2 regions of the Thauera humireducens genome follow, and region 1 is predicted to be linked to the other one. Evidence: predicted binding sites of a transcription regulator. Region 1 holds the regulator's gene; the other holds the start of a gene.

Region 1 (15,442 bases):
CACAGGTGCATTTCGCCCGCCTGCCCGACGGCACCGAGGTCGCGGTCAAGGTGCTGCGCCCGGGCATCGAGCGCGTGATCGAACATGACCTCGCGCTGATGGAAGTGGCTGCGATCCTGCTCGAGAAGATCTGGCCCGAAGGCCGGCGCCTGAAGCCGCGCGAGGTCGTCGCCGAGTTCAGCAAGTACCTGCACGACGAGCTCGACCTGATGCGCGAGGCGGCCAACTGCTCGCAGTTGCGGCGCAACTTCAAGGACTCGTCGCTGCTGATCGTGCCCGAGGTCTACTGGGACTGGTGCGGCAGCAAGGTCATGGTGATGGAGCGCATGCGCGGCGTGCCGATCTCGCAGACGCCGGCGCTGCTCGCCCAGGGCACCGACCTGAAGGCGCTGTCGCGCGCGGGCGTGGAGATCTTCTTCACCCAGGTGTTCCGCGACGGTTTCTTCCACGCCGACATGCACCCGGGCAACATCTTCGTGCATCAGGACGGGCGCTACATCGCGCTCGACTTCGGCATCATGGGCACGCTCAACGAGGTGGACAAGAACTACCTCGCGCAGAACTTCCTCGCCTTCTTCAAGCGCGACTACCGCCGCGTCGCGCTCGCCCACATCGAGGCCGGCTGGGTGCCGGCGAAGACGCGCGTGGATGAGTTCGAGGCCGCGATCCGCACCGTGTGCGAGCCGATCTTCGACAAGCCGCTGAAGGACATCTCGTTCGGCAAGACCCTGCTGCGCCTGTTCCAGACCGCGCGCCGCTTCGAGATGGAAGTGCAGCCGCAGCTCGTGCTGCTGCAGAAGACGCTGCTCAACATCGAGGGCCTGGGTCGCCAGCTCGACCCCGAGCTCGACCTGTGGAAAACCGCCAAGCCCTTCCTTCAGCGCTGGATGGACGAACAGATGGGCTGGCGCGCACTGATGCGCGGCGTCAAGGAAGAGGTGCCGGCCTGGGCCGGCACCCTGCCGCAACTGCCGCGCCTGGTGCATCACGCCCTGTCCGAGTCCGGCCGCCACCAGAGCGCACAACAGCAGCGCCTCGACGAACTCGCCGCCAGTCAGCGTGGGCAGGGCAGGCTGCTGCTCGCCGTCGGCGCAATCGCGATGGCGCTGCTCGGCCTGGAGCTGTACCGCTTCTTCGGCTGAGTCCGCCGGGCACAGCGCCGTGCCCGACCGGGACCGGCTGAACGATTCCCACCCCCCTGCGTCGAATCGCTTGAAGGCGAGCGGCCCAGCCATGGCCGCGAACGGGAGGTGTGCGATGACGACGAATCCCGGCGCACTGCGGGCGCCCCACGCTCTGGTCAGCATCATCGGTGCCGCATCGGCCCTGGGCGCACCGCATGCGGGCACGGCTGCCGCCCCCGCTGCCCTGCAGGACAGCCCGCTACGGCAGCGCCTCGCCGGCCTCGGGCCGGCGGCGGAATGGGCTGCCATCCTGAGCCCGGGCGTTCCGCCCGCCCACGTGACCAGCGCCCGCGCGCGCGCCGGCAAGGAAGACCACATTGCCGGGAGCGACATGGCTGCCCGCATTGCGGCCAACGCCGACTTCGCGCGCTGCCTTGCCGACCGCATCGCCACCCTGCCCGCGGACCGCTTCCCGCTGGTGCTCGGCGGCGACCACGCGGTTGCGGCCGGCACCTGGCGCGGCATCGGCCGACGGCGCGCGCGCGCGCCCGGCCTGATCTGGATCGACGCGCACCTCGACAGCCACACCGACGCCACCACCCACTCCGGCAACATCCACGGCATGCCGCTCGCCGCGCTGCTGGGCACAGGCCATGCCGCGCTCACCGGCATCCCCGGCCCCGCACTCGACCCTGCACGCACCTGCATCATTGGCGCGCGCGCCTGGGAGCCCGAAGAGCTGGCGCTGCTGACGCGGCTGGGGGTGCGCGTCTTCACGATGAGCGAGGTGCGCGCCCGCGGGCTGTCCGCGGTATTCGCCGACGCGCTCCGCCTCGCGCGCGCCGATCCGGACGCCGGCTTCGGCCTCAGCCTCGACCTCGACGCGCTCGATCCGCAGGCCTTCCCCGCGGTCACCTGCCCGGAGCCGGGCGGCATCGAGCCGCGCACGCTCGCCGACGCCCTGCTCGGACTGCGCGCCTGCGCCGACCTGGTCGGACTCGAGATCGTCGAGTACCGGCCCGATCTCGATGCCGACCACCGGGGTGCGGACTGGATCGCCGAGTTCGTGCTCGCCGCGCTCGGTCCTTCCACCGACTGGCTGCGCGCGGCGGAGCGCCGCTTCGGTGCCACCAACTACGCACCGCTGCCGGCGGTATTCCAGCGCGGCGAGGGCGTGTGGCTCTGGGACACGGACGGCCGCCGCTATCTCGACATGATGAGCGCCTACTCGGCGATGAGTTTCGGCCACGGCCACCCGCGCCTCGTCAGGGCGCTGGTGGATCAGGCCCAGCGCCTCGCGCTGACCTCGCGCGCCTTCTCCAGCGACCGTCTGCCGGTCTTCCTCGAGCGCCTGTGCGCCACCTTCGGCTACGAATGCGCACTGCCGGTCAATACCGGGCTCGAGGCGGTGGAAACCGCGCTCAAGGCGGCACGCAAATGGGGCTACAAGGTCAAGGGCATCGCTCCCGAGCGCGCCCGCATCCTCGCCTGCGACGGCAACTTCCACGGCCGCTCCATCGCCATCGTCGGCCTGTCCGCCAATGCGCAGTACCGTAACGGCTTCGGCCCCTTCCCGCCCGGGTTCGAGCGCGTGCCGTTCGGCAACGTGGACGCCCTCGAGGCGGCGATCACGCCCGATACCGCAGCCTTCCTGGTCGAGCCGATCCAGGGCGAAGGTGGCATCGTCGTGCCGCCACCGGGCTACCTGTCACGCTGCGCGGAGATCTGCCGCCGCCACGACGTGCTGCTGATCGCCGATGAAGTACAGACCGGCCTCGGTCGCACCGGACGCCTGCTCGCATGCGAACACGACGGCGTGCGTCCCGACGGGCTGATCCTCGGCAAGGCACTCGGCGGCGGACTGCTGCCGGTATCGGCCTTTCTCGCCGACCGTCGCGTGATGGATGTCTTCGGCCCCGGCGACCACGGCTCGACCTTCGGCGGCAATCCGCTCGCCGCCGCAGTCGGCACCGAGGTGCTCGCCCTGCTCGCCGAGACCCGACCCTGGGAGCGCGCGGCACGCCTGGGCACGCAGCTGATGGAAACGCTGCGCGCCGCCGCACTGCCGTGCGTGCGCGAAGTGCGCGGTCGCGGCCTGCTCGTCGGGCTTGCGCTCGACCCCGCCCTCGCCGACGCCAGCGAGGTCGCCACGCAGCTGCTCGCGCGCGGCATCGCCACCCGCGACACCCATGGCAACGTGATCCGGCTGGCGCCGCCGCTGACGATCGACGAAGCCACGCTCGACGAGGCCGCGCGCCGCATCCTCGACACCCTGCGGATGCTCACACCCGCCGGGGTCGACGCGGACGTTGTACGCATGCAATAACCTGCGAACGATCAAGCCCTTGGAACGCAGATCACCCCCCCTGCGCGGGCGTTCTGTTGATAAACTCGCGCCTCATTTTTTCGCTCACCACGCGCGGATGCGCCATCACGAAGGGCCCAACCATGCTGCTCTGGCTTGTCGTCGCCTACCTCGTCGTTTCCATCGGCATCGGCCTGTATGCCGCTACCCGCGTACACAACGCGCGTGACTACATCACCGCCGGCCGCAACCTGCCGATGGTGGTGGTGCTGGCCATGGTGTTCGCCACCTGGTTCGGTGCCGAAACCGTGCTCGGCATCTCCGCCACCTTCATCGACGAAGGTTTTCGCGGCCTGATCTCCGACCCGCTCGGCGCCTCGGTGTGCTTGGTGCTGTTCGGCCTGATCTTTGCGCGCCCGCTGTACCGCATGAACCTGCTGACGCTGGGTGACTTCTTCCGCATGCGCTACAACCGCACGACCGAGCTGATCCTGTCGATCTGCATCGTGCTGTCCTACCTCGGCTGGGTGGCGGCGCAGATCACCGCACTGGGCCTGGTGTTCAACGTGCTGTCGGCCGACGTGGTGTCGATGAACGAGGGCATGCTGATCGGTTCCGCCGTGGTGCTGGTCTACACCCTGTTCGGCGGCATGTGGTCGGTGGCGATGACGACCTTCGTGCAGATGATCGTGATCGTGCTCGGCCTGCTTTACGTCACCACGCTGGCGGGCGACATGGCAGGCGGCTTCGATGTCGTCGTCGCCAAGGCAGCAGCGGACGGCAAGCTCGACTGGCTGCCCACGCTCGACATGGTCGACATGATCGCGTGGATCGCCGCCTTCGCCACCATGGCGCTGGGTTCGATTCCACAGCAGGACGTGTTCCAGCGCGTCAACTCGTCGAAGAACGAGACCGTCGCCGTGTGGGGCACCACGCTCGGCGGCGTCAGCTACTTCTTCTTCGCCGCCGTGCCGCTGTTCCTCGCCTACACCGCGACGATCATCGACCCGGACATGGTGGGCAGGCTGATGGAACAGGACTCGCAACTGATCCTGCCGACGCTGATCCTGCAGTACATGCCCTTCACCGCGCAGGTCGTGTTCTTCGGCGCCCTGCTGTCGGTGATCATGAGCACCGCCTCGGGCACGCTGCTGGCGCCCTCGGTCACCTTCTCCGAGAACGTGCTGCGCGGTTTCTTCCCCGCGATGCGCGACCGCCAGTTCCTGTGGTCGACCCGCGTCACCGTCGTCATCTTCACCGTGCTCGTCACCTGGTACGCCACCAGCACCGAATCGAGCATCCACCAGATGGTGGAGAACGCCTACCGCATCACCCTGGCGGGCGCCTTCGTGCCGCTGGCGGCGGGCCTGTTCTGGAAACGTGCCAACAACCTCGGTGCCGCGCTCGCCATCGTCTGCGGCCTGACGACCTGGATCCTGTTCGAGTTGTTCGTGCAGGAGGGCGACATCGAGCCGCAACTCTTCGGCCTCGCGGCCAGCGCGCTCGGCATGCTGGTCGGCGGACTGATCGGCAAGCCCTCGCACCACCGGCCGCATGCGAGCCACCATCACGCCGCCGCGGGGACGCACCACACGGCGCGCTGAACCCGGTCGGGCAGCATCCAATGCAGGGGCTTTGACACGAGTCAAAGCCCCTTTTGTTTTGCGGCATTAAGGTTGCGGGGCATTTTTCCCCTGCCTTGGTCCCGCCTCAATGACTTCTTCCCCGATCGAGCTCGTCTGTCCCGCCGGCAGCCTGCCGGCCCTCAAGACCGCCATCGACCACGGTGCCGACTGCGTCTATCTCGGCTTCAAGGACGCCACCAACGCACGCAACTTCTCCGGGCTGAACTTCGACCCGGCACAGGTGCGCGAGGGCGTCGCCTATGCCCACGCACGCAAGCGCAAGGTGCTGCTGGCGCTCAACACCTACCCGCAGACCGACAACTGGTCGAGCTGGACGCAGGCCATCGACCGCGCCGCCGAATACGGCGTCGACGCGCTGATCCTCGCCGACCCCGGCCTGATGGCCTACGCCACCAGGACCCATCCGCAGCTGCGCCTGCACCTTTCGGTGCAGGGTTCGGCCACCAGCTACGAAGCGATCAACTGGTACCACGAACACTTCGGCATCCAGCGCGCGGTGCTGCCGCGGGTGCTGTCGATGGCGCAGGTCGAGAGCGTCGTCGCCCACACCCCGGTCGAGATCGAGGTCTTCGGCTTCGGCGGCCTGTGCGTGATGGTCGAGGGACGCTGCGCGCTGTCGGCCTACGCCACCGGCGAGTCGCCCAACTGCAACGGTGCCTGCTCGCCGGGCAAGCACGTGCGCTGGGAAGACACGCCGCGCGGCATGGAGACGCGGCTCAACGGCATCCTCATCGACCGCTTCGCCGACGGCGAGCGCGCCGGTTACCCGACGCTGTGCAAGGGCCGCTTCGAGGTCAACGACGAGACCTACTACGCACTCGAGGAGCCGACCAGCCTCAACACGCTCGAGCTGCTGCCCGAACTCGCCCGCATCGGCATCCGCGCGATCAAGATCGAGGGTCGCCAGCGCAGCCCGGCCTACGTCGCCCAGGTCACCAAGGTCTGGCGCGCTGCGCTCGACAAGCTCAAGTCCGGCGGCGCCGAAGGCTTCAGCGTGCTGCCGGCGTGGATGGCCGAACTCAACAAGGTCTCCGAAGGCCAGAGCCACACGCTGGGCGCCTACTACCGCCCGTGGAAGTGAGCCCCGCGCACGCTGCATCGCACCGCATCATCCGAACGAACTGAGACGCCCCCGATGAAACTCGCCCTCGGCCCCCTGCTCTATTACTGGCCGCGCCAAAGCGTGCTCGATTTCTACGCCGACATCGCCGAAAGCCCGGTCGACAGCGTCTATCTCGGCGAGACGGTCTGCTCGCGCCGTCACGAACTGCGCCTCGACGACTGGCTCGAGGTCGGCCAGATGCTCGCCGCCGCAGGCAAGGAAGTGGTGATGAGCACCCAGGGCCTGATCGAGTCCGAGTCCGACCTCAAGGTGCTGCGCCGCATCGTGCGCCAGAGCGCAAGCGGCGAGCCCGGCTTTCGCGTCGAGGCCAACGACATGGGCGCGGTGCGCCTGTTGACCGACGCTGGCGTGAAGAACTGGATCGCCGGCCCGACGCTGAACATCTTCAATCCGGCGACGCTGCAGCTGATGGTCGATTCCGGCGCCACGCGCTGGGCCGTCGCTCCCGAGATGTCGGGCGCGGCGCTGGCCGAGGTGCGCGCAGCGCTCGCAACGCCGATCGAGACCGAGGTCTTCGCCTACGGCCGGCTGCCGCTGGCGCATTCGGCGCGCTGCTTCACCGCCCGCCACTTCAACCTGCAGAAGGACACCTGCGAGTTCCGCTGTCTGTCGATCATGGACGGCATCACGCTGCGCACGCGCGAAGGCGAACCCTTCCTCACCCTGAACGGCGTGCAGACCCAGTCGGCGCGCGTGCACAACCTGCTCGCCGACCTCCCGGCCGTGCAAGGCAAGGCCGAGATGCTGCGCATCAGCCCGCAGGGCGCCAGCACGCGTGGCATCGTCGAACTCTTCCGCGCCGCGCTCGACGGTGCCCACACGCCGGCCGACGCGCTCGCCGCCAGCCGCGCGCTGATGGTCGAGGCGCCGTGCAACGGCTTCTGGCACGGTCGCGCCGGCGTGGAGCAGTACATCGCCGCCTGACCGGCAGGGACCGCCCGCCCCTGCCGGTCAGCGTCCCCGCCCAGAACCCCGTCTTCGCCCCCCGCTCTCGTCGCCCGCCCGCCTCACCCCCGGAGACCGAACATGCCTGCCCTTCCCGCGCTTCCAGCCCTGCCTCGCCCGCCGCTGCCCGCCGACCTGCTGCCCGGCAGCCTGCGCCGACGCATCGGCGAACGCCTGGAGAACCTTCGCATTCCCGACTTCACCGTGCCGGCACCGGTGGCGAAGCTGGTGTCGCGTCTGCCGCAGCAACCGCCCACGCAGGTGCTGACACTGGCGCTGAACCTCGCGCTCGATCGCATCCTGCCGCGCGACACGCTCGCGCCGCTCACCGGCCATCACCTGCAGATGCGCGTGCTCGATGCCGGCCTCACGCTCGACTTCACCCTCACCGAAAAGGGCTTTCGCCGCGCCACGCCGGCGGCGGACAGGAAACCGGACCTGATCATCTCCGCGACCACCCGCGACTTCATGGCGCTGGCACTGCGCGAGGAAGACCCCGACACCCTGTTCTTCAGCCGTCGCCTGCGCATGGAAGGCGACACCGACCTCGGCTTGCTGGTCAAGAACACGCTCGACGCGGTCGACTGGGACGCACTGAAGGCTCGCCTCACCGGCCGCCGCGGCTGAGACCTCCGACACGTCCGACCTCAGGCATCCGCCCGGCTCGCGCACCCGGCCGGAGGTGCGGAGCCTGACGGCCGGCGGCGTGACCTGCGCCACCCGCACGCGCCATCTGCGTTAAGCTTGCACCCCCTCGATACCGTGCTGGCCCCGACGCGCGATGCCTTCCGAATTCGACCTGATCCGGCGTCATTTCAGCCGGCCCCCGCGACATACCGACCTCGCTGTCGGGGACGATGCCGCGCTGCTGAGCCCACGCGCCGGCATGCAGCTGGCGGTCTCGACCGACATGCTGGTCAGCGGCACCCACTTCTTTCCCGACACCGATCCGGAAGATCTCGGCTGGAAGACACTCGCGGTCAACGTCTCCGACCTGGCAGCGATGGGGGCTGAGCCGCGCTGGGCCTTCCTCGCCCTTGCCCTGCCGGCAGCCGACGATGCCTGGATCGCGGCCTTCGCGCGCGGCCTGTTCGCCTGCGCCGAAGCCTTCGGCGTAGACCTTGCAGGTGGCGACACCACCCGCGGCCCGCTGAACCTGTCGGTCACCATCATCGGCGAGGTCCCCGCAGGAAAGGCGATCACCCGTGCCGGCGCCCGCGCCGGAGACGAGCTGTGGATCTCGGGCCAGCCCGGGTTGGCTGCGCTTGGACTGGCTGCGCTGCGCGGCGAGGTCGCACTGGACGCGGCCGGGCACGCCCGCTGCGTGGACGCCCTGCAGCGTCCGCTGCCGCGCGTCGAACTGGGCCTGCAACTGCGGAGCCTGGCGACGGCGATGCTCGACGTATCCGACGGCCTGCTCGGCGATCTCGCCCACATTCTGGAGCGTTCCGGGGTTGGTGCCATCGTGGAGGTCAACGCCCTGCCGCTCTGCGCGCTGCGCGCGACCGGCGCGGACGCGGCGACGGCCAGACGCTGCCTGCTGTCCGGCGGTGACGACTACGAGCTGCTGTTCACCGCACCGGTCGGCGCACGCCCGGCGCTACGCGAACTGTCCACCAGACTGGGTCTGCCGCTGCACCGCATCGGCCAGATCACCGGCCAGACAGGCGACTGCCTGCTGCGCGAATCCGACGGCATGCTGGCTCCCGCCAGCGCCTCGGGCTACGATCATTTCGCCTGAGTAGTCATTTCGCCTGAGTAGTCATTTCGCCTGAGTAGTCATTTCGCCTGAGCGTGCGCACGCGAGCCGCCACGCCCACATACCGCAGAACCCCGATCAGGACCCCTCAATGCGCCCAACCCCGCGCCTGCTGCTGAGCCACCCGACCCACTTCATCTCCCTCGGCTTCGGTGCCGGACTGTCGCCGTGGGCGCCGGGCACGGTCGGCACCTTGCTGGCGTGGGCGCTGTACCCGTTGATCCGCACCCCGCTGTCGGAATTCGTCTTCCTCGCCCTGCTCGCCAGCCTGTTCGTTGCCGGGGTGATCGCCGCCGAACGGACCGGACAGGCACTGGGCGTGCCGGACCATGGCGGCATCGTATGGGACGAGATGGTCGCCACCTGGCTGGTGCTCGCATTCGCCCCCAAGACGCTGCTGTGGCAGGCCATCGCAGTGGCGCTGTTCCGCTTCTTCGACATCGTCAAGCCGCCGCCGGTGCGCTGGGCGGACCGCAGCTTCAAAGGCGGCTTCGGGGTCATGTTCGACGACCTCGTTGCGGCGGGCTACACCTTGCTGGCACTGGCGGTACTGGTCACACTGTTCGGCATCTGATCCGAAGGGGAGGAGAGGCATGGACACCGAACTCGACGCGCTCTCGGTCGCGGTCGGCGAGGCGCTGGCCGCGCGCGGCTGGATGCTGGCCACCGCGGAGTCCTGCACCGGCGGCTGGATCGCACAGGTCGTCACCGCCACCAGCGGCAGTTCGGCCTGGTTCGACCGCGGCTTCGTCACCTACTCGAATGCGGCCAAGACCGACATGCTCGGCGTCTCTGCGCACACGCTCGACAGCCACGGTGCGGTGAGCGAAGCCACGGTCGCCGAAATGGCGGAAGGCGCCCTGGCACGCAGCACCGCGGACCTGGCCGTCGCGGTATCCGGCGTCGCCGGCCCGACCGGCGGCAGCGCGCAGAAACCCGTCGGCATGGTGTGCGTGGCCTGGGCGCAACGCGGGGTGCCGACACGGGTCCGTACGCTTCAGCTGCCCGGGGATCGCACGGCCGTGCGCCGTCAGACCGTGATCCACGCGCTCAGCGAAGTGATCGAACTCGCTCGCTGAAGCGGCTGGCGGGCGCCGACCCGCGGCATTGCTGTATTCATTTACAGGTCTTACACTGTCGCCGTCAGAGATGCCCGACAGCATCACAGCAAGCTCTGTGCCATAATTCGCCAATCACTCAGGAACGACTTTCATGGACGACAACAAGGCCAAGGCGCTCGCCGCTGCGCTCTCGCAGATCGAAAAGCAGTTCGGCAAGGGCTCGATCATGCGCATGGGCGACGGCAACGTCGAACGCGACATCCAGACCGTGTCCACCGGCTCGCTCGGGCTCGACATCGCACTCGGCCTCGGCGGCCTGCCGCGCGGTCGTGTGGTCGAGATCTACGGCCCGGAATCATCCGGCAAGACCACGCTGACGCTGCAGGTCATCGCCGAGATGCAGAAGCTCGGCGGCACCGCCGCGTTCATCGACGCCGAACATGCGCTCGACGTCGGCTATGCCGAAAAGCTCGGCGTCAACATCCAGGACCTGCTGATCTCCCAGCCCGACACCGGCGAACAGGCGCTCGAGATCGCCGACATGCTGGTGCGCTCGGGCGGCGTGGACGTGGTCGTGGTCGACTCGGTCGCCGCGCTGACGCCCAAGGCCGAAATTGAAGGCGAGATGGGCGACCAGCTGCCCGGCCTGCAGGCCCGCCTGATGTCGCAGGCGCTGCGCAAGCTCACCGCCAACATCAAGCGCACCAACACGCTGGTCATCTTCATCAACCAGATCCGCATGAAGATCGGCGTGATGTTCGGCAGCCCGGAGACCACCACCGGCGGCAACGCGCTCAAGTTCTACGCCTCGGTGCGCATGGACATCCGCCGCACCGGCACGATCAAGAAGGGCGACGAGGTCGTCGGGTCCGAGACCCGCGTCAAGGTGGTGAAGAACAAGGTCTCGCCCCCGTTCAAGGAAGCGCACTTCGACATCCTGTACGGCGAGGGCATCTCGCGCGAAGGCGAGATCATCGATCTCGGCGTCGACCACAAGATCGTCGACAAGTCCGGCGCCTGGTACGCCTACAAGGGCGACAAGATCGGCCAGGGCAAGGACAACTCGCGCGAGTTCCTGCGCAACAACCCTGCGCTGGCGCGCGAGATCGAGAACAGGGTCCGCGTCGCGGTCGGTCTGCCTGAAATGCCGCCGGCGACGCCCGCTGCGGCAGCCGCCGAGGCCTGAGCGCCCGACGCCATGGCCGAGCCCAGCCTGCGCGAGCGCGCCCTTCGCCACCTCGCCCGCCGCGATCATTCGCGCGCCGAGCTGGCGCGCAAGCTCGCCGCGCATGGCGAGGCCGACGAGGTCGAGGCCGTCATCGCACGCATGGGCGAACTCGGGTTGCAGTCCGACAGCCGCTTCGCGGAAGCCTTCGTGCGCGGCAAGGCCGCGCGTTTCGGCGCGAGCCGGCTGCGCAACGAGCTGGCCCGTCGCGGCATCGAGCGCGAGCTGATCGACGAGGCCATCGCCGGCGAATGTACCGAGTCCGAGATCGAGCGTGCCCGCAGCGTGCTGCATGGCCGCTTCCGCGAGCCGCCGACCGACCCCCGCGAGTGGGCCCGGCAGGCGCGCTTCCTGCAAACCCGCGGCTTTGCGCCCGACCTGATCCGCAAGCTGCTGAAAGAGCCCTACGATGAGTCTGCTTAAGGTCGCCGGTCTGCAGAAGCGCTACAAGGCGCGCACGGTGGTGCACGACGTCGGCTTCGAGGTCGGCTCGGGCGAGGTCGTCGGCCTGCTCGGCCCCAACGGGGCGGGCAAGACCACCTGCTTCTACATGATCGTCGGCCTGGTGCGTGCCGACGGCGGCCAGATCGGACTGGACGGCAAGGATCTCACCCACCTGCCGATTCACGCCCGCGCCCGCCTCGGCCTGTCCTACCTGCCGCAGGAAATGAGCGTGTTCCGCAAGCTCACGGTGGCCGAGAACATCCGCGCGGTGCTCGAACTGCAGGGGCTGGAGTCACGCCAGATCGACGAACGCCTGCAGGAACTGCTCGAGGAACTGGGCATCACCCACCTGCGCGACAACACCGCGATCTCCCTGTCGGGTGGCGAACGCCGCCGCTGCGAGATCGCCCGCGCGCTCGCCACCGATCCGCGCCTGATCCTGCTCGACGAGCCTTTCGCCGGCGTCGACCCGATCGCCGTGATCGATATCCAGAAGATCATCCGCTTCCTCAAGGAACGCGGCATCGGCGTGCTCATCACCGACCACAACGTGCGCGAGACGCTTGGCATCTGCGATCGCGCCTATATCATCAGCGAGGGTCGCGTGCTCGCCAGCGGCCAGCCTGACGAGATCATCGCCAACGAGAAGGTGCGCCAGGTCTACCTCGGCGAACATTTCCGCCTCTAGCGCCCGAATGAAACCCAGCCTCCAGCTCAAGCTCTCGCAGCACCTCACGCTGACGCCTCAGCTGCAGCAGTCGATCAAGCTGCTGCAGCTGTCCACGCTCGAGCTGAACCAGGAGATCGAGCGCTTCCTGCTCGAGAACCCGATGCTCGAGCGCGAGGAGATCGACGACTTCGTGCCGCAGCCCGGTCTCGCCACCAGCACCCCGCCTGCCGAACGTGAGCGCGAGCGCGAACGCGAAACCAGCGCCGAGGCCGCCAGCGACGGCGAAGCAGGAAAGGCGAACGATCGCGAGGACAACGAGGAAGGCATCGACTGGTCCAACGTCGGCAGTGGCGCCCAGGCCAAGCGCGACGATGACGACGACACCGACTTCCAGGAGTTCCAGGCGGCCGAGCTGTCGCTTCGCGACCACCTCGACGAACAGGTGGCGCTGTCGCCGCTCTCCGACCGCGACCGCGCGCTGGTGCGCTTCATCATCGAGGCGCTGGACGACGACGGCTACTTGCACCAGCCGCTCGAGGAATTGCTCGAGTTGCTACCACCCGAGCTCGACATCGACCTCGACGAGCTTTCCATCGCGCTGCGCCACGTGCAGCACCTCGACCCTGCCGGCATCGGCGCACGCAGCCCGCAGGAATGCCTGTCGCTCCAGTTGCGTGCGATGCCCGAGACGCCGACGCAGATGCTCGCGCTCGAGATCGTTGACCAGCATCTCGAACTGCTCGCCGAGCGCAACTTCGCGCGCCTCAAGAAACACACCGGTTGCGACGACGACCAGCTGCGCGCTGCCCACGCTCTGATCTGCAGCCTCGACCCGCATCCGGGCTCGCGCCACTCCGTCTCCGAGACGCGCTACGTGCTGCCTGACGTCATCGTGCGCAAGATCCGCGGGCGCTGGACCGTCAGCCTCAACCAGGACGCGATGCCGCGCCTGCGCGTCAACCGGCTCTACGCCAGCCTGCTGCAGCAGAACCGCGGCCAGGGCGGCGGCCTGACCGGCCAGTTACAGGAAGCACGCTGGCTGATCAAGAACGTCCAGCAGCGTTTCGACACCATCCTGCGGGTCTCCCAGGCCATCGTTGACCAGCAGCGGCAGTTCTTCGATCATGGAGACGTGGCGATGCGGCCACTCACTCTCCGGGAGATCGCGGACCAGCTCGAACTGCACGAATCCACCGTTTCGCGCGTCACAACGCAGAAATACATGGCGACGCCGCGCGGTGTGTTCGAACTCAAGTATTTCTTCGGCAGCCACGTCTCCACCGACACTGGCGGAGCGGCCTCTTCCACGGCGATTCGGGCACTGATTCGTCAACTGGTGGACGCCGAGGACAGCAAGAAGCCGCTGTCCGACGCACGGATTGCAGAAGTTTTGGGCCAGCAGGGTATCGTGGTCGCACGACGCACCATCGCGAAGTACCGCGAATCACTGAATATCCCGCCGGTCAGTCTGCGCAAATCGATCTGACAACAACAGGAGTTACCATGAATCTCAACATCACCGGGCGCCACGTCGAGGTCACCCCGGCCATCCGTGACTACGTGAGCACCAAGCTTGACCGCGTCATCCGCCACTTCGACAACGTCACCAGCGTGGCGGTGATCCTCTCCGTCGAAAAGCTGAAGCAGAAGGCCGAAGTCACGCTGCACGTGCGCGGCAAGGATCTCTTCGTCGAAAGCGACGACGCAGACATGTACGCCGCCATCGACTCGATGGCTGACAAGCTCGATCGTCAGGTGCAGAAATACAAGCAGAAGATGGCCGACCACAACCACGAAGCCCTGAAGCATCAGGAGCCGGAAGCCTGATTGCCAGGTTGCGGTTTTATGTCCGGGGTGTGGGTATAATGCGCGCGTTTTCAAGACGCGGCTTCAACGCATCCCGGTCCGTCCGATCGCCCAGCGCGGCGCCAGCGGCAACGGCGCTGCGCAAGCTCCACTGCGAATGAGCCTGATACCTCAACTCCTGCCACTGTCCAATGTGGTGGTCGATCTCGATGCAAGCAGCAAGAAGCGTGTCTTCGAACAGGCGGGGCTGCTTTTCGAGAACAACCAGGGCATCGCCCGCAGTCTCGTGTTCGACAGCCTGTTCGCTCGAGAACGGCTTGGCTCCACAGGCCTCGGCCAGGGCATCGCCATCCCGCATGGCCGCATCAAGGGCCTGAAGGAAGCGGCCGGCGCCTTCCTGCGCCTGGCTGCCCCGGTGCAGTTCGATGCGCCCGATGGCCGCCCGGTGAATCTCCTGTTCGTGCTGCTGGTGCCCGAGCAAGCCAACGAGACCCACCTGCAGCTCCTGTCCGAGCTCGCGCAGATGTTCAGCGACCGCGCCTTCCGCGAAGCACTACTGAACGCGCCCGACGCCGAACACATCCACCAGATGTTCCTCGACTGGGGTACCGATGCGGCAGACAAGCGTCGCGAGGCTGTTTGAGGCCCAGCGCGAGCGCCTTGAACTCACCCACGTCAGCGGACGGCTCGACGCCACGCTGGCCGTCGCTGAAGAGCGTATCTGGCCGGCCGACCTCGTCGGCCACCTCAACCTGATCCACCCCACGCGCCTGCAGATCATTGGCGCAGCCGAGCTGGCCTGGGCACGGCGCCAGACGACCGACAAGGTCGCCCATCACCTCAACGAGATCCTGTCGACCCGGCCACCGGCCATCATCATCGCCGACGGCTGTGCTGCCTCGAACATCATCCACGGCATCTGCGAGGCCCACGACGTCGCCCTGTTCACCACGCCGCAGCCCGCGGCCGGCGTGATCGACCAGCTGCGCCTTTACCTGTCACGGGAACTGGCCGAGAAGATCTCCTTGCACGGCGTCTTCATGGACGTGCTCGGTGTGGGCGTGCTGATCACCGGCGATTCGGGCGCAGGCAAGTCGGAACTCGCGCTGGAGCTGATCTCGCGTGGCCACGGCCTGGTGGCGGACGACGTCGTCGAGTTCTCGCGCGTCGCCCCCACCGTGCTCGAAGGACGCTGCCCGCCGATGCTGCAGGACTTCATCGAAGTCCGCGGCCTGGGCATCCTCAACATCCGCACCATCTTTGGCGAGACGGCCTGCCGGCGCAAGATGCGCTTGCGCCTGGTCTGCCACCTGGAGCGCCGTCAGCCGGGCGCG
Region 2 (15,442 bases), 940 kb from region 1:
TCGACGAAGCGATCGACAAGGCACTCGTCGCCTGGCCGCAACTGGCGCGCGGCGAACTCAACGCCACGGCCACCAAGCTCAACGCGCGACCTGCGCCCCCAAAGCCGCCGAAAGCACCCAGGCCACCGAAGGACGCGACGCCGGGACCGGCGCCCGAAGACGCCGGAACCTGAACGCCGCGGCCTTCCGTATCAGCAGCCCACCGCCGCCAGCGCGCGCAGCGGACCGACCCGGCGAATCGCTTCGATCTGTTCCGGCTGGCGCGTGTACAGCGTGCCACCGAAGCACACCGCACTGATCGAGATCCCCTCGAAGCACTCCTGGCTACGCGGCAGCATCAGCAGCCAGCCCTCACCCACCAGCAGGTTGCACGGCGGCAGCAGGCCATCCTCGCCCGGCACCAGCCCCAGCTCGTCGCACGCATTGCGATACCCCGCCAGCAGGCTGTCGGCCGCCGCCTCGACCGGCACGTCGCGCCCGCTCAGCACGCGGACGAACACATGCTTCATCGGCAGCGCCGGGTGCGTCGCCACCCCCTGCTCGGGCAGCCCCAGCGGCAGGCCGCCTGCAAACAGCCGCAGGCTGGCGTTGCCCTCGGCTTCGGGCATCCACTGCACATGCTTGTGACGCTGGCTGGCGCCAGCCGCCGCGCCGCCGTTGTACAGCCCGATGCCGCCCGCTTCGACCATGATCGTCGCCAGCGCGGCGAAGTCGCTGTATTCGAGCGGCTGCAACTGCTCCTCGAAGGTCCGCCGCGCCAGCACCAGATGGCGCTCGCACAGCGGAAACTTGTTCAGGATGACGACATGCGCGTCGCCCACCGGGCCGACCGTCAGCGCCGGATCCGGATTGAGAAAGGGGTTGAAGTTCGGGTCGCGCGGCCCGCCCGGAATCGCCACCTTGGCCGCGTCCTTGACCGCCAGCGACGACACCCAGCGCACGATGAAGCGCATGCCGCCATCCTCCATCTCGGTCTGTTCGGCCTGCACCGGTTGCAGCGCCCCGGACGCGAGCGCGGCCGCGCTGCGCTCATCGATTGCATCCAACCATGTTCCACCCATATCGCCTCCTTCCTTGGTCTACTTTTGGGCCAATGCAAGCCGGGCATTGTAGGCCGGCAGGGCGTGATTTGCGCACGCCATGGGCGCGGAGGCTTTGAACGCCCCCCCGACGACACGGTACAATTGCGAGTTTTCCACACCGGATCAAGGCCGTAGCGCGACGTCCACGCGCCCGCCCCGGAACGACAAGGATTCACATGAGCCTGAAATGCGGAATCGTCGGCCTGCCCAACGTCGGCAAGTCGACCCTGTTCAACGCCCTGACCAAGGCCGGCATCCAGGCCGAGAACTACCCCTTCTGCACCATCGAGCCCAACGTCGGCATCGTCGAAGTGCCGGACCCCCGCCTCGATGCGCTGTCCGCGATCGTCAAGCCGCAGAAGATCCAGCCCGCCATCGTCGAGTTCGTCGACATCGCCGGCCTGGTCGCCGGCGCCTCGAAGGGTGAAGGCCTGGGCAACCAGTTCCTCGCCAACATCCGCGAGACCGACGCCATCGTGCACGTCGTGCGCTGCTTCGCCGACGACAACGTGATCCACGTCTCGGGCAGCGTCGACCCGATCCGCGACATCGAGGTCATCGACACCGAGCTCGCGCTCGCCGACATGGCCACCGTCGAGAAGGCGCTCAATCGCTACAAGCGCCCTGCCGCCTCGGGCGACAAGGAAGCCAAGATCCTGGTCGCGGTGCTCGAGAAGTGCTTCGCCCAGCTAGACCAGGGCAAGCCGGTGCGCGCGCTGGACCTGTCGAAGGAAGAATGGGCTTCGCTCCGCCCCTTCTGCCTGATCACCGCCAAGCCGGTGCTGTATGCCGCCAACGTCGCCGAGGACGGCTTCGACAACAACCCGCATCTGGATGCGGTACGCGCCCACGCCGCGGCCGAAGGCGCCGAAGTCGTGGCCCTGTGTGCCGCGATCGAAGCCGAGATCGCTGACCTCGACGATGCCGACAAGAAGGATTTCCTCGCGTCCATGGGTCTCGACGAGCCCGGCCTCGACCGCCTGATCCGCGCCGGCTACACGCTGCTCGGCCTGCAGACCTACTTCACCGCCGGCGTGAAGGAAGTGCGGGCCTGGACCATCCACGTCGGCGACACCGCCCCGCAGGCCGCGGGCGTGATCCACACCGACTTCGAACGCGGCTTCATCCGCGCCCAGACCATCGCCTACGAGGATTTCATCCAGTACAAGGGCGAGGCCGGCGCCAAGGAAGCGGGCAAGATGCGCGCCGAAGGCAAGGAATACGTGGTGAAGGACGGCGACGTGCTGAACTTCCTGTTCAACGTCTGAACGCGGCCTGACCGAGCGCTGCACGACACGCCCCGCGGATCCCGAAGGACCGCGGGGCGTTCTGTTATCCGCGCCGCGCCAATCGGGATAGGGGCGGCCAGGTTACCTGACCGTTCCCCTCCCACACCACCCGGCATGCGGGTCCGCACCGGGCGGTTCGAGTCGTTGAGGTCATGAGAGCCGGGGCACACCGAGCCGATCAAAGTAGGCAACAGGCATTGCGCGGTTCAGCAGGAAGCGGCTGTTACGCCACCACCTTCGACTGTTCGCCGCCACCTGTCGAGCGTCCGTTTCCGAAGCGCCCAGAGCCTTCAATTCCCGGTACATCGTCGTACCCCGACGCCAGTGCTTGAGCTGCACCGCACGCAGCCGGTGTCGAATCCACTCGTCGAGTTCGCGGAACACCTTGGGTGTCTGCGCGAGCTGGAAGTACGCCTTCCAGCCCGGCATGTAGGCCCGCAGCCGTTCGGCAGTCTCGGTCAGGTTGCGCCCGCCCGAGCGACACGTGAATTGCCGGATGCGTTGCTTGAAGGCGTTGAGCGCCTTGTCGGCCACCCTGCACTTGACCTGTCCGCCTGGGCCGTACCAGAAGGCATAGCCCAGAAACTTGCGGCGCGAGGCCGGCGCGACGGCCGTCTTGGCGTCGTTCACCTTCAGGCGGAGTCGCTCGTAGAGCTTGGTCAGGCCCGCTAGCACCCGTTCGCCTGCACGGCGACTGCGCACATACACATTGCAGTCGTCGGCGTAGCGCACGAAGCGGTGCCCCCGCCGCTCCAGTTCCCGATCCACCTCGTCGAGCAGCACATTGGCCAGCAGCGGCGACAGCGGCCCGCCTTCCGGCGTGCCCTCAAACCGCTCCATGACCACGCCGCCACCCATGATCCCGGCCACGAGGTAACAACGGATCAGCCGCAGCACGGCCTTGTCCTCGATTCGCCTCGCCAGGCGTTCCATCAGGATGTCGTGATTGACCCGGTCGAAGAACTTCTCCAAATCCACATCGACCACCACCCGGTAACCGTCCTGCACGTAGCGCTGTGCATCGAGCACCGCGTCGTGCGCACGGCGTCCCGGGCGAAAGCCATAGCTATGGTCAGAGAACGTCGGATCAATCCTGGGCTGCAAGACTTGCAGCAGGGCTTGCTGGATCAGCCGATCCGTCACCGTCGGAATCCCCAGTTCGCGCACCCCGCCATCGGACTTCGGGATCTGGACGCGGCGCACCGGAGAAGGCCGGTAGCTGCCATCCAGCAAGGACTCCCGAATCCGAGGCCAGTGCGCTCTCAGGTAGGCCGCCGTCTCGGCGATCGACAACCCATCCACCCCAGCACTGCCGCGATTGGATTTGACGCGTTTCCACGCCGCCTCCATGTTCGCTTTCGCGAGCGCCTGAAGAAGCAGGCCATCTCGCCCCGGGCTTCCGGTTTCATGCCGCGCCGTCCGTGCTTCATCACGCACCGCTTCGGGATCGGCTTCACCTCGCCCTCCCGCGTTGCGCCCCGGCCTCCCGAGCTTCTGATGCATTGCACGTCCGAGCGACACGGCCTTCGGCCCTCCTACTCGTTCGGCCCTTCCCCGGCGGTCTCCAGCCTCAACGGCCCTACCACCAAGTACTACAGCCTCTGCTGACTTCTCGCTCCGGCTCAGCACCGTCGCCCTTTCAGGCATAAGGCGAGATCTCCCCAGGTAAGAACGCACTCCTTCGCTGCACAACCGCCGGATCTACGCCACTTCGCCTTGATCACGAGAGCTTCCCGATTACGTGCTCGCTCGCCCTGCTCCGCAGCGCCTTCTATCCGATTCTTGTCCATCGGCTCGCAGCTTATGCTCCACGCTTCCTTCCCACGCTCGGTCACCCTCACGCAGTTGCGCTTCACTTCGTTCGCTGTGATCAACTTACGGCGGGACTTCCACCCGCAGGAGTGCGCCCATGCTGGGCGCACACGAAAAAGGCCTCCCTCTATCGAGGAAGGCCCAAGTCCCTCACACCCAAAAGCTAGGGCGCGTCAGCTGCGCAGCTTGCGACGCCCGGCGCCCAGGCCCAGCAGACCGATACCGAGCAGGGCAAGCACACCCGGTTCCGGAACCGGCGTGGGCGGGATGTTGATGATGTTGACCAGCGCCAGTTCCTCGCCGCCGGAATCCAGACCCGTCATGCGCAGCTGGAAGTACAGCTGGTAATCATCGTTGTAGTTACGCAGATCGAGGGTCGGCGCGTAGGCGAAGAAGTCGGGCTTGCCGCTGCCGACGTTGTTGTCGACGTTCATCGTGCACAGACCGCTCAAATCGCAGTTCGGGTTGCCCGGATCAAACCAGGTGACTTCAACCTCGGGAAGCGCCGGCACGAACGAATTCGGGTCGTACGCCGAGTTGAAGATGTTGTCGAAGGCGAAGGTATCGATGACGGTCTTGCCGATGATCTTGCCATCCTCGTCACGCACGACGTCGGTCACGATCTCGAACACGCCGTTCAGCGACAGCAGGTTCTTGGCCGTGTTGTTCAGGTCGAACGAGAACACCGGCGAGTAACTGCCTTCGCCCAGGAAGTTCTTGAGGTCGCCCACGGTCACGACCGCGTCGAACGGCCATTCGCCCATGTAGAGCGTGTCGTTCTTCGGTGTCTGGTCACCGTCCGGCGAGGGTGCATGATTGTCGCCGGTGCCACCAGTGGCCGGCGGCAACGGAAGGTTATTCGAGTTGTTGAACGAGAACAGTTTGACGATCTGTCCGGAACCGAAGGACGGCAGGCTGTCCCACTCCGAGAACTCCGTATAGCCGTAGCTCGAAAGCTGAGTCAGGGCATTGACCGAGTAGGAGATGTAGTCGTCGTGCTGGCTGGCAACGTACACCTTCGCACCGGTCGAGGTCGTCACGCACAGCAGGTTGGCAAGGTTCGGGTCGGCAAAACCACAGCTCGACACCGGCGGCAGTGACAGCGCATGCGCCGCACCCGGGCCCATGAACGTACCTGCAAGCAGGGCCGTGGCGCACAGGGTTCTTGTGATTTTTTTCATTTCGGGCTCCTTGAACAGGTACTGCTTCTGTCAAAGCAAACCCCATGCCAGATCTGATTTGAATATTTTTCTCCTTATTCAACAGCAGCTTAGTTGAAAAGTGCGTAAAACACCCAAAGTGTGCAATTCTCGAATGTAAAGAAATCCGACAAAACACTGCGTGACGGATGGGGCGACTGCAGCATCCAGGACTCTCGATGTCACACCTTCGATTTGGCGAACATCGAACGCACCGAGCACGGTATGCCAGATACCACCCGGCGGCGGGCGGGACGTCTACCTCAGCACGGTCCGCAGCAGCGCGCGGACCCAGGGCCAGCGGCTCAGCACCAAGGCGGAAAAAATCAGCGCGCAGCCGACGAACTGCAGGTTGCTCATGCGCTCGCCGTACCACCAGGCGGCCAGCATCGCGGTCCACATCGGCTCCAGCATCAGGATGACTGCGGCATGGCTGGGTGTGGTCAGGCTCTGGCCGTAGAGCTGGGTGAAGAAGCGCAAGGTGGTGGCGATCAGCGCGCTGGCGAGCACCCACCCCAGCACCGGCGTCGCCACCGCCTCGGGCCAGGTTTCCAGCAGGGCCGATAGCGGCAGCATCAGGATGCCGACCATCATCACCTGCACCGTGCTCAGCGCCAGCGGCGACACATTGCGCACCACGCGACCATTGAGGTTGATCAGCACGGCAAACACCAGCGCCGCCGCGAGGAAGAACCACTGGCTGGGTTCGAAGCGAAAGCCGTGCTCCAGCGACAGGCACGCGAAACCCGTCAGCGCGAGCGGCATCGCCACCCAGGCGATCCGCGGCGGATGCTCCCGGAAGAACACGCGCGCGACAACCGGCACCAACACCACCCCCAGGGCGGAGATGAACGCCCCCTCGCCCAGGTGCGTAGCGTGCTGCAGGCCGCTGATCCACAGCGCCATCGCCAGCGCAAACAGCGCGCCCACGACGAATGATCCCCGCCAGCCGGCACGGTCGAGCACGCGCAGTTGCGGCCAGCTGAAGGCGGCCAGTACCACCCCTGCGAGCAGAAAGCGGATGCCCACGAACAGCAAGGGCGGCAGACCGACGAGCGATTCCTTGGAGAAAATCCAGCCCGCGGCAGCGACCAGCGTGGCAAATACAAGCAGCAGATCCGCCTTGAGCGGATGACGAACATCGGACATTCGGGGACTCAGGCGCCGGCCGGCGGACGGGCGAGCTTGCGCTGCAAGGTGCGGCGATGCATCTGCAGCGCACGCGCCGTGGCGGAGATGTTGCCCTCGTGTTCGGCCAGCACGCGCTGGATGTGCTCCCACTCCAGGCGGTCGACCGACAGCGGCGCATCGGGCGCACGGTCGTCGATGACCACGTCCTCGGCGCGCAGGGCCTTGATGATGGCGTCGACTTCGGCCGGCTTGGCCAGGTACTGGATGGCGCCGAGCTTCACCGCATCGACCGCGGTGGCGATGCTTGCGTAACCGGTCAGCACCAGGATGCGCGCCCCCGGGCTGGCCTCGAGCAGCGGACGGATCAGTTTCAATCCGGATTCGCCCCCGATGTTCAGGTCGAGCACGATGAACTCGGGCGCATGATCCTGCGCCAGTTCCAGCGCGCCCTCGCTGTCGGTCGCACCATAGGTGTCGAAGCCGCGTTGCGCGAGCGCCCGAACCAGCACACGGTTGAAGGCGGGATCGTCATCGACGACGAGCAGGGTCGGAGCATGTTCGACGGTCATTCGGCACTCGAGCGGAGCGGCAGGACAAGGCGTGCAATGGTGCCACCGCCCGGACGCGAATGGAACGACAGTTGCCCGCCATGATGTTCGACGGCCGCATGCGCCAGCATCAATCCCACGCCCATGCCCGACGAATGGCTGCCCAGCGGCGCATGCCGCGCCGCCGCCACGCGCTCGGCAGACAGCCCGGGACCGCGGTCCGCCACCTCGACATGCAGCGTCGCGTCCGCCAGCCACGCGCGCACCTCCACCGCCTGCGCGGCGTGTCCGGCGGCGGCATTGGCATTGGCGGCGTTGTCGATGAGGTTCTGCAGCCCTTCGCCCAGGCTGGCGTCTGCGACGATGCCGTGCAGTGCCAGCTCGGGCGAAACATCGAGCCGCAGCGCTGCCGCCGGCCGCAGGCGCTGCCAGCGCGCAACGCACTCGCGCAGCCAGGCCGCCGCCGCCGCCTGCCCGCCGCCCTCGGCACGCTGCTGCCCGGTTTCCTGCGTCAGGCTGTTGAGGAGGTCGCGGCAATGATCGATCTGCTCGCGCATCAGCGCCACGTCGTCCTCGACCTCGGCCGGCAGGTCCGTGCGGCGCGCCATCTCGTCCGCCACGATGCGCAGGGTGCCGAGCGGGGTGCCCAGTCGATGGGCGGCGCCTGCCGCCAGATTACCCAGGCCGACCACGTAGGCGTCACGTGCGCGCGCCGCCTGCGCCTGCGCCAGCGCCGCCTCGCCCCTGGCGATGGCCGCGTTCAGGCGGACGATGAACCACACGACGGTGACGGCAGCCAGCGCGAAGCTGGCCCACATGCCGGCCAGGTGCCAGAACATGGCGGACGCCGCGTCAGCCAGACGGACCGGATGGTGGAACTCCCACAGCAGGGCGTAGACGCCGACGGCCACCGCGGCCAGCGCCCAGGCCTGGCGCGACGGCAGGATGGACGCACCGACGGCGACGACGGGCAACAGCAGCGAGATGGCGGGATTGGTCACGCCGCCGCCGAAGTACAGGAAGGCCCCCCAGGCGACGAGGTCGAGCACGAGCTGCACGAACGCGCCGCCACGACCGTCGAGCCAGCGTGCCAGCCCCCCCTGCAGCGCCAGGTTCACCGCAGCCAGCGCCAGCGCCACACCGAGCAGGGGCTGTGCGGGATGCCCGGGCGCCAGCAGTGGAAACGCGATCACTGCCATCGCCACCATGGCCGCGACGGAGAACCAGCGCAACTGGATCAGTCGGGACCGATCGACACGCAGGGCGGCGATCTCGGCGACGGCGAAACGCGGCCCGCCGGGGCCATCGGCTCGGTGACTGGACGGTCCGTCGGGTGGGGCCGGTGGCGGGTGCATGCTGATCAGATCCTCTGATGGGTCGCGCAGATGGCTTTCCAAGGGAATGTCCGCGTCTTTAACCAAGATCAAGGTTTGCGCAAGCAGGCAGACCTAGAGTGCACCTGCGACAAAACGCCACAGGACATTTTGTCACAGGCATCCGCCTACCCTGCGCCACGGCGCACGAACCCCGGATGACTGGACGAACACCGATCACGTCAGTAACGGGAGCGAAAGATCATGAACGAAGACGCCAAGATGAACCAGGTCGACGCGATGCCCGACCCGAGCCGCCGCAAGTTTCTGAATTCGGCTGCGCTGGCCGGCCTGGCCGGTGCCGGCCTGTCTGTCGGCCTGTCGGCCTGCAACAAGGACGCGCCCGCGCCTGCTGCAGCCCCCGCTGCCGCCCCCGCACCCGCCGCGGCGGCGAAAGCGGTCCACGACTCGGTGCACCTGAAGCCGGGCGAGCTCGACACCTACTACGGCCTCTGGAGCGGCGGCCACACCGGCGACTTCCGCGTCCTCGGCCTGCCCTCGGGCCGCGAACTGCACCGCGTGCCCTGCTTCGTTCCCGACGCGCTGGTCGGCTGGGGCATCACCAACGAGTCGAAGGCGGTCATGGGCACCAAGCCCGACGGCAGCCTGCGCTACACCGTCGGTGACACCCACCACACCCACGCCTCCTACAAGGACGGCAACTACGACGGCCGCTACGCCTGGATCAACGACAAGATCAACAGCCGCATCGCCCGCATCCGCCTCGACTACCTGATCTGCGACAAGATCACCGAGCTGCCCAACGTGCAGGGCTTCCACGGCATCTTCCCGGACAAGCGCGATCCGGTCGATCCCGCGATCAACTACACCACGCGCGTGTTCTGCGGCGCCGAGTTCCACACTCCGCTGCCCAACGACGGCCGTGACGTCAACGCGCCGGAACAGTACCGCGCCCTCTTCAGCTGCGTCGACGCCGAGAGCATGGAAGTGCGCTGGCAGGTGCTCATCGACGGCAACTGCGACCTCGTCGCCACGTCGTTCGACGGCAAGCTGGCCGCCTCGAACCAGTACAACACCGAGGGCGGTTACCACTACGAAGGCATGATGTCGGCCGAACGCGACGCCTGCATCTTCTTCAACATCGCCCGCATCGAGCAGGCCGTGAAGGACGGCAAGTTCAAGACCTTCGGTGCATCGAAGGTGCCGGTGGTCGACGGTACCAAGGCCTCGAACGCCGATCCCGCCACCGCCCTCGTCGCCTACGTGACCGTGCCGAAGAACCCGCACGGCGTGAATGCCAGCCCGGACGGCAAGTACTTCATCTGCGCCGGCAAGCTGTCGCCCACGGCGACCGTCATCGAGCTGGCCAAGGTGCTCGAATGGTTCGACGGCAAGCTCGACGACCTGGACAAGGCCATCGTCGCCGAAGTCGAGATCGGCCTCGGCCCCCTGCACACCGCCTTCGACGGCCGCGGCAACGCCTACACCACGCTGTTCCTGGACAGCCAGATCGTGAAGTGGAACGTCGATGCTGCCATCAAGTTCCACGCCGGCGACAAGAACGCGCAGTACGTGGTCGACCGCCTCGACGTGCATTACCAGCCGGGCCACATCAACGCCTCGCAATCGGAAACCATGTTCGCCGACGGCAAGTGGCTGTGCGTGGGCTGCAAGTTCTCGAAGGACCGCTTCCTGCCGGTCGGCCCGCTGCACGCCGAAACCGAGCAGCTGGTCGACATCTCGGGCGAGAAGATGGTGCTGATGGCCGACCACCCGGTCCGCCCCGAGCCGCACGACTTCATCATCTTCAAGCGCGAGCTGCTGCAGCCCAAGCAGGTGTACGACATCAACGAGTTCCCGCTCGCGGTCAAGGATCCGAAGGAAGCCGGGGTGTTCCGCGACGGCAACAAGGTCACGGTCAAGATCACTTCGCTGGCCCCGGCCTTCGAGCCACGCGAGTTCAAGCTCAAGGTCGGCGACGAAGTCACCATCATCCTGACCAACCTGGACAAGATCGAGGACCTGACGCACGGCTTCGCCATCCCGAAGTACAACGTCAACTTCATCTGCAACCCGCAGGAAACCAAGTCGGTGACCTTCAAGGCGGACAAGCCGGGCGTGTTCTGGTGCTACTGCACGCACTTCTGCCATGCCCTGCACCTCGAGATGCGCAGCCGCATGATCGTCGAGGCGTGAGTCAGACGAAGTAGCACTGCATGACAACAGGGGGCGACGAGCCCCCTGTTGCTTTTTGGGCGGATGGCATCGACGGCCACGGCAAATTGATACGAAACAAATACATCACCGCCCCGCTTTTCTAGACTCCATCGTAATTTCCTTATGGAGCGCGCCATGAAGTTGTTGTCCGCACTGTGCGGCGCCCTGTCCTCGCTGATCCTTGCCGCCGCGCTGGCAACGACGGCGACGCCGGCCACGGCCCAGACCGCCTACGAGGCCGCCCTGCCGGCCGAACTGAGCACCTCTCCAGCCCTCTGCAACTACGTCCCGTGTGCCGACGTGCTGCCGGGCGCCACCTCATTCTCCGAACGCAAGGGCCAGCCGCCCTACGTCGAGGCCTATGCCGAGGAGGGCGGACAGCGCAAGCTCGTCGGCTACGTCATGCTGTCGACCGACATCACCGACACCCCCGCCTACTCGGGCAAGCCGGTCGTCACGCTGATCGGCATGAATACCGAGGGACGCTTCGTCGGCGTGAAGATCCTCAAGCATTCCGAGCCGATCCTGCTGCTGGGCATCCCCGAAAGCGCGCTGATCGCCTTCAACAACCAGTACCTCGGCAAGTTCGTCGGCGACAACATCGAGATCGGCCGCTCCCGCCCGGAAGAGGAGATCATCGGCCTGGATGCGATTTCCGGCGCAACCGTCACCGTCATCGCCCAGAACCAGGTGATGATGACCTCGGGCGCCGCGGTGGCGCGTCAGGTCGGCATTCTCGAGCCGACGATCCGGCCGCAGGCGAAGTTCGTCGATTCCGGCCGCACGCTCGACTGGGCCACGCTGGTGGCCGAAGGTGCGGTCCGCAACCTGAAGGTGGCGACCGAGCAGGTCGGCCTGCCACGTAGCGCCACCCCGTTCATCGACCTGTGGTTCGGCTACCTCAACCATCCGGAGATCGGACGCTCGATCCTGGGCGAGAGCGGCTGGCGCGCACTGATGGCCCGGCTGGGCGAAGGCGAGCACGCCCTGTTCGTGATCCGCACCGCCGGCGACGAGTCCTTCAAGGGCTCCGGGTTCGTGCGCGGCGGCATCTATGATCGCGTGCAGATCCGCCAGGGCCAGGACGCCTTCACCTTCCGCGACCTCGACTACCTCAACCTGTACGGCATCAACGCCGCCGGCGCGCCGGGCTTCAACGAATCGGCAATCTTCATCGTGCGCTCGCCCGCCTTCTCCGGCGCCTTCCCGTGGAAGTTCATCTTCCTCGGCAACCGCGTGGACCGCGAGACCGGCGCACGGACCTTCGTGAACTTCGACACCGAATACTGGCTGGCGGACCGCCATCTGGACGGCGGCCGGCCGAAGGTGGTCAAGCCCGACGCGCCATGGGTGAAGGTCTGGAAGTCGCGCGCGCTCGAGATCGGCCTGTTCGCCGCGCTGCTCGTCGCCGTGGCCGTGGTCTATGCGAACCGCGATGCGCTGACCCGCCGCTCGACGCGCAAGAACAAGTGGCCGGTCAACGCCTTCAAGTACACCTTCTGGGTGATCAGCATCGGCTTCGTCGGCTTCGGCCTGCTCGCCCAGCCCTCGATCACCCAGGTGCTGACCTGGTTCCATTCGCTGCTGTTCCAGTGGCAGTGGGAGCTGTTCCTCACCGATCCCTTCATCTTCCTGTTCTGGATCTTCATCATCCTCACCACCTTCGTGTGGGGCCGCGGTCTGTTCTGCGGCTGGATGTGCCCCTTCGGCTCGCTGTCCGAGCTGATCTACAAGGTCGCCGGCGCCATCGGCCTGAAGCGCTTCCAGTTCGCCCTGCCGATGAAGTGGCACAACCGCCTGAAGTGGATCAAGTACGGCGTGTTCTTCGCCCTGCTGGCGGTGTCGGTGTTCTCGATGGGGCTGGCGGAGATGCTCGCCGAGGTGGAGCCGTTCAAGACCACCTTCCTCGTCGGCATGTTCAACCGCGCCTGGCCCTACACCCTGTTCGTGGCGGTGCTGCTCGGCCTGTCGATCTTCATCGAGCGGCCGTTCTGCAAGTACCTGTGTCCGCTCGGCGCCTCGCTCGCGATGCCGTCGACCTTCCGCTGGTTCGGCCTCAAGCGCAAGCAGGAGTGCAACAGCTGCAAGGCCTGCGCGGTCGGCTGCGGCTCGCTGGCGATCGACGAGCACGGTCGCATCGATCACCGCGAATGCATGCACTGCCTCGACTGCATGATCCTGTACACCGACGAGCACGCCTGCCCGCCGCTGGCACAGGAACGCAAGCGCCGCACGAAGGCCGGCCTGCCGCTCACGCCGATCGGCAAGGACGGCTACTACATCCCGATCAAGCCCGCGCCGGCCGCCAAGGCCTGAGCGCCGCCACATCGACGAGGAGCGCATCATGATCGACCCCCGCAGCATGACCGAACCGGTGACCCCGCCCTATGCCGGCGGCGGCGCCCTGGCGCGCATCGGCGCCGAGATCTGGGACCACCTGTGGCCCTGGAGCCGCAGCGGCTTCCAGCGCCAGCGCGCGATCCAGGCGGCCGGCCTGGCGCTCGCGCTCGCCGCCACCGTCGCCTGGGTGCTGGCGGCGATGGGCAACCTGACCCCCGGCGCGATCATCGGCTGGTGGTTCGGCTGGAGCGTGTTCGAGGTGGTCGTGCGCCTCGGCTCCAAGCCCTATGTGAAGGAGGGCCCGTGGTGGGGTCAGCGCTACCGCAAGGCCAGCCCGATGGACATGATCTGCTATGTCGGCTTCAAGAACCTGCTGATCGGCGCCACGCTGTTCCTGGTGCTGAAGAGCCTGGGGTTCATCCAGCTCTGAGGCGCCGGCATTCCGCTCGCGCACGGCGCCGCCCCCAGAGGCGGCGCCGTGCTTTCAACCGCGCGGGTTCGCGCCCGAAGCGCTTCACCTAGATCAAGTACCGATGCGACATTACGCCGCATACTGTGCACCAATGTCCAACGCGTCTCGTGCAATGCACCGTTCCTTCCGCCTTCTTCGCACCCTTGCCGCCGCAATGCTGATCGCGGCGCTGGCCGGTCCGGCTGCGGCTGCGGTGTGGCAGATCAAGGCCGGCGAGTCCATCCAGGCGGCGATCGACCGCGCCGCCCCGGGCGACACCCTTGAGATCGAGCGCGCCCGCTATGTCGAAAACCTGCTGATCACCAAGCCGCTGACCCTGCGCGGCCTCGACCGCCCGACGATTTCCGGCGGCCTGCGCGGCGACACGATCCGCATCAAGGCCGAGCGCGTCACGATCGAAGGCCTGATCATCGCCGACTCCGGTGCCAGCCTGCGCGAACAGAACGCGGGCATCTACGTCTGGCCGGGCTCGCACCATACGGTGGTGCGCAACTGCGACTTCTCCTACACGCTGTTCGGGCTGTGGATCGAGCAGTCGAACGACGTGCTGATCGAAGGCAACCTGATCACCGGCAAGCGCGAGCTGCAGTCGTCGCAGCGCGGCAACGGCATCCAGCTCTACAACACCCGGCGCGCGCAGATCATCGGCAACAACATCAGCTTCGTGCGTGACGCCCTGTACGTCGATGTCTCGCATGACGCGGTGTTCCGCAACAACCGCCTGCACCACAGCCGTTACGGCACGCATTACATGAATGCCTACGACAACCTGTGGGAAGGGAACGACAGCTGGATGAACCGCGGCGGGCTGGCGCTGATGGAAGTGCGCCGCCTCACCGTGCGCAACAACCGCGCCTGGGCCAATTCGGACCACGGCATCATGCTGCGCACGATCCAGGACTCGGTGATCGAGAACAACGTCGTCGCCGGCAACCAGCGCGGCTTCTTCATCTATGACGCCGAATACAACGTCCTGCGAGGCAATGCCGTGATCGACAACCTGGTCGGCGTGCATCTGTGGGCTGGCTCGAAGAACAACGAGGTCGAAGGCAACGACTTCATCGCCAACCGCGAGCAGGTGCGCTACGTCGGTGCCCGCGACATGCCCTGGGGTGTCAAGGAAGGCAACTACTGGAGCAACTACCTCGGCTGGGACCGCAACGGCGACGGCGCCGGCGACGTGCAGTACGAGGCCAACGACATGGTGGACCGCCTGTCCTGGCGCCACCCGATGATGAAGCTGCTGCTGGCAAGCCCGGCGGTGCAGACGCTGCGACTGGTGGGCCAGCAGTTCCCGCTGCTGCGCGCGCCGAGCATCGTCGACCCCAAGCCGCGCATGCAGCCGCACAACCCCGACTGGAGCCAATGGCGTGGCCGATACTTCCCCCGCTCCTAAGCACCCGCAGGCAGGCATGAAGCCGGTGATCGTCGCCCGCGGCGTGCGCAAGCACTACGGCAGCATCCATGCGGTCGACGGCGTCGACCTCGAGGTGCAGGAAGGCGAGCTGTTCGGCCTCATCGGCCACAACGGCGCCGGCAAGAGCACGATGTTCAAGATGATGCTCGGCCTCATCCCGCTCACCGGCGGCGAGATCCGCATCGACGGCGCACCGGTCGGCGGCTCGGGCGGCGACTTCCGCACGGTGCGGCGCAAGATCGGCTACCTGCCCGAGAACGTCGTGCTCTACGACAATCTCACCGGCCTGGAAACCCTGCACTTCTTCGCCAGGCTCAAGGGCGTGCCGGGCAAGGACAACCTCGCCCTGCTCGAACGCGTGGGCCTGATCCATGCCGCGAAGCGCCGCGTGCGCGAGTACTCCAAGGGCATGCGCCAGCGTCTCGGCTTTGCCCAGGCCCTGCTCGGCAAGCCGCGCATCCTGTTCCTCGACGAACCCACGACGGGCCTCGACCCCGAGGCGATCCGCGGCTTCTACGCCATCCTGCGGCAGTTGAAGAGCGAGGGCGTGACCATGGTCATCACCTCGCACATCCTGGCCGAAATCCAGGAACGGGTGGAC

The links. Region 1 encodes sigma-54, which starts transcription at its own class of promoters, with help from an activator protein. Its sites were predicted from a motif close to TGGCACGCTTNCTGCTNA; they were not measured.
Region 2: the regulator sigma-54 is predicted to act here: its motif matches at 5,397-5,414, upstream of AC731_RS20155 (PEP-CTERM sorting domain-containing protein).

What each region holds. Positions count from the first base shown of each region.
Region 1 is NZ_CP014646.1:3,575,248-3,590,689, reverse strand. Features, by position in the region: gene ubiB (ubiquinone biosynthesis regulatory protein kinase UbiB) at 1-1,142, shown strand, start outside; gene rocD (ornithine--oxo-acid transaminase) at 1,258-3,450, shown strand; gene AC731_RS16680 (high affinity choline transporter 1) at 3,573-5,033, shown strand; gene ubiU (ubiquinone anaerobic biosynthesis protein UbiU) at 5,143-6,156, shown strand; gene AC731_RS16670 (U32 family peptidase) at 6,211-7,122, shown strand; gene ubiT (ubiquinone anaerobic biosynthesis accessory factor UbiT) at 7,225-7,770, shown strand; gene thiL (thiamine-phosphate kinase) at 7,925-8,884, shown strand; gene AC731_RS16655 (phosphatidylglycerophosphatase A family protein) at 8,994-9,476, shown strand; gene AC731_RS16650 (CinA family protein) at 9,496-9,981, shown strand; gene recA (recombinase RecA) at 10,115-11,149, shown strand; gene recX (recombination regulator RecX) at 11,162-11,611, shown strand; gene lptB (LPS export ABC transporter ATP-binding protein) at 11,598-12,320, shown strand; gene AC731_RS16630 (RNA polymerase factor sigma-54) at 12,328-13,788, shown strand; gene hpf (ribosome hibernation-promoting factor, HPF/YfiA family) at 13,806-14,129, shown strand; gene ptsN (PTS IIA-like nitrogen regulatory protein PtsN) at 14,266-14,751, shown strand; gene hprK (HPr(Ser) kinase/phosphatase) at 14,720-15,442, shown strand, end outside.
Region 2 is NZ_CP014646.1:2,636,908-2,652,349, forward strand. Features, by position in the region: gene pth (aminoacyl-tRNA hydrolase) at 1-173, shown strand, start outside; gene AC731_RS12360 (ATP adenylyltransferase family protein) at 192-1,061, opposite strand; gene ychF (redox-regulated ATPase YchF) at 1,259-2,350, shown strand; gene ltrA (group II intron reverse transcriptase/maturase) at 2,522-3,874, opposite strand; gene AC731_RS20155 (PEP-CTERM sorting domain-containing protein) at 4,357-5,364, opposite strand; gene AC731_RS12380 (DMT family transporter) at 5,641-6,531, opposite strand; gene AC731_RS12385 (response regulator transcription factor) at 6,540-7,082, opposite strand; gene AC731_RS12390 (ATP-binding protein) at 7,079-8,416, opposite strand; gene nosZ (TAT-dependent nitrous-oxide reductase) at 8,639-10,591, shown strand; gene AC731_RS12400 (NosR/NirI family protein) at 10,748-12,928, shown strand; gene AC731_RS12405 (hypothetical protein) at 12,957-13,382, shown strand; gene AC731_RS12410 (nitrous oxide reductase family maturation protein NosD) at 13,537-14,820, shown strand; gene AC731_RS12415 (ABC transporter ATP-binding protein) at 14,837-15,442, shown strand, end outside.